Linked DNA regions of Arenibacter algicola. Each later gene encodes a partner of the first gene's protein in a complex. Links are inferred from orthologs where the notes say so. Each region holds a gene or a part of one and is shown on either strand. Other genes may lie near its edges.

Region 1 (3,105 bases):
AAATAAACACATTAATTAGGGAGTTGGACCATTGCATTGCCCAACTTTCGGAATAGTGTAAATAAACAATATGGCAGAGAAGCTCAAAATTAAGCTTTCTATAGCAGATAGGGTATATCCCTTAACGATTGATCCTCTACAGGAAGAGGGCTTAAGAAAGGCGGCTAAGAATATAGAACAGCTGGCAAAGAAATTTGAGCAAAACTATGCCGTTAGGGATAAGCAAGATGTGCTGGCCATGTGCGCACTTCAGTTTGCCTCCAAGATTGAGCAAAAAGGAATAGACCATTCAGAAGGTGTAAAAGAAGCAGCAGAGCGACTAAAAGCACTGAACATGTTGGTCAGTTCCAAGCTAGGGATGAAATAACGTTCTTTAAAATAATTATAGTTACTGCCCACATTGGTAATTAATTTTTGACAAACTCAACACTAATTTGTTTGAAAAGGGTGAGTTTAGATTGTAAAAGCAGGCCTTACTAGTATAAGGATCCTTGAGCAGTCTGGTAGCCCTAAACCTGTTTATCGGGGTTTGTACAAATCTTCCATCAATGTGGGCTTTTTTTATAAATAATTTTCAAAATAAATATGGATAGTATAGCAATAATAATAGGATTGGTTGGATTGGGAATTGGATTTGCCATTGCGAAATTTATGGAAAAGGGAAAGGCCTCCAAAACCATAGCCAGCGCAAAAAAAGAGGCGGCAAACATAATTAAGGAAGCCAATATTGAAGGTGAAAATATTAAGAAGGATAAAATATTTCAAGCTAAGGAAAAGTTTCTGGAACTAAAGGCAGAGCACGAGAAGGTAATTATCAATAAGGATAAGAAAATTTCAGAGGCAGAAAAACGAACAAGGGATAAAGAATCACAAGTCAGTAGTGAACTTGCAAAAGGCAAGAAATTGGGGGAGCAGCTAGAGAGTAAGCTGAAAGAAGTAGATTACAAGAGTGAATTCTTGGAAAAGAAACAATCCGAGCTTGAAAAACTTCACAAAAGCCAGGTACAACAGTTGGAAGTAATTTCCGGCCTATCTGCCGAGGAGGCCAAATCACAGTTGTTGGAGTCCCTTAAGGATACCGCAAAATCGGATGCCATGGCCTATATTCAGACTACGGTGGAAGAAGCAAAGCTTACGGCCCAACAAGAAGCCAAGAAAATTATTATCAATACCATTCAGCGCATTGGTACTGAAGAGGCAGTGGAAAACTGTGTTTCCGTGTTTAATTTGGAATCCGATGATGTTAAGGGAAGGATAATTGGGCGTGAAGGACGAAATATTAGGGCATTGGAAGCGGCTACAGGGGTTGAAATAATTGTAGACGATACTCCCGAGGCCATTATCCTTTCCTGTTTCGATTCTGTACGTAGGGAGGTTGCACGTTTGTCTTTGCACAAATTGGTAACAGATGGTAGGATACATCCAGCAAGAATTGAGGAAATTGTTAAAAAGACAGAAAAGCAAATAGAGGAGGAAATTGTTGAAATTGGTAAACGTACAGTAATCGATTTAGGGATACACGGTCTGCATCCAGAATTGATCAAGGCAGTGGGTAGAATGAAGTATCGTTCTTCCTATGGCCAGAACCTATTGCAACATTCCAGGGAAGTTGCCAAACTATGTGGTGTTATGGCGGCCGAGTTGGGATTAAACCCAAAATTGGCCAAGCGTGCCGGTCTATTGCACGATATAGGAAAAGTCCCAAATACAGAGGCCGAGGTAGAAACCCCACATGCCATTCTTGGTATGCAATGGGCTGAAAAATTTGGAGAGAAACCTGATGTGTGCAATGCTATTGGTGCCCACCATGATGAGATTGAAATGAAAACACTTATTGCGCCAATAGTGCAAGTGTGTGATGCCATTAGCGGTGCAAGACCAGGGGCAAGAAGACAAGTGTTGGATTCATACATTCAGCGATTAAAGGATTTGGAAGATATCGCCTTCGGATTTGGTGGAGTGCAAAAGGCATACGCCATTCAGGCAGGAAGGGAATTAAGGGTTATTGTTGAAAGTGAAAAAGTGAGCGATGACAAGGCGGCCGAGCTTTCTTTTGAAATTTCCCAAAAAATCCAAACGGATATGACTTATCCTGGTCAGGTGAAAGTTACAGTTATTAGGGAAACTAGAGCGGTAAACGTAGCCAAGTAATTTTGTAAGGAAATTGAAAAGAACTTCCCCAAAATGATTATGAAGATCGTTTTGGGGAAGTTCTTTTATTATCTATTGTAAATAAACAAGTAGATTCTTGCCTGTCTTAATAATATTTGATGGGACAAGTATTATAGTTGGTAATGGAAACCAAATTACATTTCCCTCTATTTAATCTTATGTTCTCCGTATCTATTCACAAGCGTGAATGTGAATGTCTAATTTAATCAGAAAATATTGTTATGTGGTTATACGCATCCTGCTTGCTTGAATTCCAAATACCGGTTCCTACTCCGTTTTTGTTAAAGTTACGTCCGCGAAGTGGACGGAATCAGTGGATTGCACGTGAAGAGTATATTTTGACACCTAGCGCACCAGTGAACGAGTTCACGGATAACTTCGGCAATTTGTGTCAGCGACTGGTTGCACCGGCAGGGAATTTTTCAGTGCGAACATCTGCATATGTGGAAACAGCGGACTCCTCCGATACCGCTCCCAACGCTCCATTTGTGGAAGTACAACAATTGCCTGATGACACCCTTCCTTTTCTTCACCCAAGCCGGTATTGTGAGTCGGATCGATTTACTGAAATGGCTGCATCACTTGTAAGAGGTTATTCCTCTGGTTATGATCAGTGCACCGCAATTGTTGATTATGTCCGGAACACCATACAGTACACACCTGGAGCAGGGCAGCAGATTATAAGTGCCACAGAGTTGAACCAATTAAGCAGCGGAGTATGTAGGGATATGGCCCATTTGGGAATAGCTTGTTGCCGAGCACTATCAATACCGGCCCGTATGGTCGTGGGATATCTTGTGGGCCTTGTTCCGATGGATTTACACGCGTGGTTCGAGGTCTATGTTGGAAATAGGTGGTACACACTAGATCCTACACAAGCTGATTTGAAGGGAGGTCGTATCGCAATCGCCTATGGCCGGGACGCGGCCGACG
Region 2 (3,250 bases), on another replicon or contig:
TTGTTTACCCACAGAATCAACCACTTAACAGAGCATTTAAAAAAGAACCGTAAGGATTTTAACACGGAGCGTTCTTTGGTAAAGTTGGTAGGTAAGAGAAGATCTCTTCTAGATTACTTGATTAAAAAAGATATCATTAGATATCGTGCTATAATTAAAGAATTAGGAATTAGAAAATAATTTACCAAAAGGGGAAAGTGTTACTTTCCCCTTTTTTACAATATCAATATTATTGTTTTTCAATACTATTGTAAAGTCCCGGAGGTTTACCTTAAGGCACAAACAAAAAGCTTGCACATAGTTTTTCATTGGTCAACAACACACAACTACAACACAACAACGCGTCTATAACAGACGAAAGACCATTGTTTAACAAACCTGTAATGAGACAGGTTTTAATTCGTATTTATGATACCAAAAGTATTTAGAGAGGTCATTGACCTTGGCGACGGTAGGGAAATTTCTATCGAAACCGGAAAATTGGCAAAACAGGCCCATGGTTCTGTTGTTGTTCAGTCTGGAAAATGTATGTTGTTATGTACAGTAGTTTCCAATTACAAACAAAGTGATGTGGATTTCCTTCCACTAACGGTAGATTACCGTGAAAAATTTGCAGCTTCAGGTCGTTACCCAGGAGGTTTCTTCAAGAGAGAAGCAAGACCAAGTGACGGTGAAGTATTGACAATGAGATTGGTGGATCGTGTTTTACGTCCGCTTTTCCCTAAGGATTACCATGCTGAAACCCAGGTGATGATCCAACTAATGTCCCATGATGAGGATGTTATGCCAGATGCTATGGCGGGATTGGCCGCTTCTGCAGCTATCCAACTTTCAGATTTCCCATTTGAATGTGCTATTTCAGAGGTGCGTGTTGGTCGTATTGATGGTGAATTCATAATCAATCCAACCAGGGCCCAATTATTGGTATCGGATATCGATATGGTAATCGGTGCTTCAGCAGATTCTGTTATGATGGTTGAAGGTGAAATGAAGGAGATTTCCGAGGAGGAAATGGTGGAAGCCATTAAATTTGCCCATGATGCCATTAAGGTACAATGTGCTGCCCAACTTAGGTTGGCAGAAGCATTTGGCAGAAAAGAAGTTCGTGAATACGAGGCAGAAAGGGAAGATGAGGATTTGGCCAAGAAAATCCACGACATGGCTTATGACAAGGTTTATGCCATTGCAAAAGCTGGTTCAGCAAAGCACGAAAGAAGTGCAGCATTCGACGCCATAAAAGAAGAAATAAAAGCTACTTTTTCTGAAGAGGAATTGGCAGATTTCGGGGATTTGGTTTCCAGATATTACTATAAAGCTGAAAAAGCTGCGGTTAGGGATCTTACCTTAAATGACGGACTACGTTTGGACGGTAGAAAAACAGATGAAATTAGACCAATCTGGTGTGAAGTTGATTATTTACCATCAACCCACGGTTCCGCAATTTTTACTCGTGGAGAGACCCAAGCTTTGGCAACGGTTACTTTGGGTACTTCAAGGGAAGCCAACCAAATAGACATGCCATCGTTTGAAGGAGAGGAAACTTTCTATCTACATTATAACTTCCCTCCATTCTCAACTGGAGAAGCAAGACCTATTAGAGGTACTTCCCGTAGAGAGGTTGGACATGGTAACTTGGCCCAACGTGCCTTAAAAGGTATGGTCCCTGAGGATTGTCCTTATACAGTACGTGTGGTATCCGAGGTATTGGAATCCAACGGTTCGTCTTCCATGGCAACGGTCTGTGCCGGAACTATGGCATTGATGGACGCTGGGGTACAATTAAAGAAACCGGTATCCGGTATTGCCATGGGATTGATTTCCGATAGCGACTCAGGAAAATACGCTGTATTGTCCGATATACTTGGTGATGAAGATCATCTTGGGGATATGGACTTTAAAGTAACAGGTACTGCAGACGGAATCACCGCTTGCCAAATGGACATTAAAGTAAAGGGATTATCCTATGAAATTTTGGTCAATGCACTAAAGCAGGCCGGAGCGGGACGTTTGCACATCCTAAGCAAATTGGTAGATACCATTGCAGCACCTAATGCCGATGTTAAACCACATGCACCTAAGATGGTTACCAGGGTTATACCTGGTGAATTTATTGGGGCATTGATAGGACCTGGAGGAAAAGTAATCCAAGAATTACAAAAAGCTTCCAAAACAACTATCGTTATCAATGAAGATCCGGTTACCGAAGAAGGTATAGTTGAAATATTGGGTACCTCACAAGAAGGTATTGATATGGTTCTTGCCAAAATCGATTCATTATTGTTTAAACCAGAGGTTGGTAGCGCTTACGAAGTGAAGGTCATCAAAATGTTGGATTTTGGTGCCGTTGTGGAATATACCGATGCTCCTGGTAACGAAGTATTGCTTCACGTATCCGAATTGGCCTGGGAAAGAACAGAAAATGTTTCCGATGTGGTAAATATGGGAGATGTTTTTGATGTTAAATACTTTGGTGTAGACCCAAGGACAAGAAAAGAAAAAGTTTCACGTAAGGCTTTATTGCCAAAACCTGAAGGCTTTAAGGAAAGACCACCACGGGAAGATCGCGGTAGAAATGACAGAGGCAACGATAGAAATAGAGATAGGGATCGTAAGCCAAGAAGGGACTAGTTTTTAAATAACGGTCACAATACCAAAGCCACGTTTTCACCTTTTTTAAGGGAGAGCGTGGCTTTTTTTATGCATTTTGTCTAAAAAACCAAAATAAAACGGACCAATTGTAACATTTCCAACTTTTGTACGTATAACCTAATGCAGCTTATGCTTAATGCACATAATTTAGATAGAAAAAATTTCGATGAGACAGCTTAAAATTACAAAACAGGTTACCAATAGAGAAACTGCTTCTTTGGATAAATACTTACAGGAAATTGGTAAGGTTGATTTGATTACGGCAGATGAAGAAGTAGAATTGGCACAACGGATCAAGGCAGGTGATCAACGTGCACTTGAGAAATTGACCAAGGCCAATTTACGATTTGTGGTTTCCGTTGCAAAGCAATACCAAAACCAAGGTTTGACCCTTCCGGATTTGATCAACGAAGGTAACCTTGGCTTGATAAAAGCTGCACAACGTTTTGATGAAACACGTGGTTTTAAATTCATATCCTATGCGGTATGGTGGATTCGCCAGTCCATATTACAGGCTTTGGCGGAACAATCCCGTATTGTAAGACTACCTTTGAACAAGATCGGGTCTATCAATAAGATCAACAAGACCTTTGCTTTCTTG

Evidence for each region.
Region 2: rny (region 1) and U735_RS0104445 share a complex: the UniProt entries of both Bacillus subtilis proteins name them as parts of the possible RNA degradosome complex. The link is inferred for Arenibacter algicola from one-to-one orthologs.

Annotation. Positions count from the first base shown.
Region 1 is NZ_JPOO01000003.1:1,201,580-1,204,684, reverse strand. The notes cover bases 35-2,868. They hold rny (ribonuclease Y), read left to right. Parts: upstream 35-585; coding sequence 586-2,151; downstream 2,152-2,868. Other genes in these bases: U735_RS0115575 (transglutaminase-like domain-containing protein), read left to right, coding at 2,394-2,868; U735_RS0115585 (cell division protein ZapA), read left to right, coding at 71-367; U735_RS0115590 (hypothetical protein), read left to right, coding at 35-56. Outside these bases: more of U735_RS0115590, read left to right, coding at 1-34; more of U735_RS0115575, read left to right, coding at 2,869-3,105. UniProt on the Bacillus subtilis protein: Endoribonuclease that initiates mRNA decay. Initiates the decay of all SAM-dependent riboswitches, such as yitJ riboswitch. Involved in processing of the gapA operon mRNA, it cleaves between cggR and gapA.
Region 2 is NZ_JPOO01000001.1:1,035,271-1,038,520, reverse strand. The notes cover bases 40-3,018. They hold U735_RS0104445 (polyribonucleotide nucleotidyltransferase), read left to right. Parts: upstream 40-408; coding sequence 409-2,628; downstream 2,629-3,018. Other genes in these bases: U735_RS0104440 (sigma-70 family RNA polymerase sigma factor), read left to right, coding at 2,816-3,018; rpsO (30S ribosomal protein S15), read left to right, coding at 40-180. In the rest of the region: more of rpsO, read left to right, coding at 1-39; more of U735_RS0104440, read left to right, coding at 3,019-3,250. UniProt on the Bacillus subtilis protein: Involved in mRNA degradation. Catalyzes the phosphorolysis of single-stranded polyribonucleotides processively in the 3'- to 5'-direction. Necessary for competence development in Bacillus subtilis.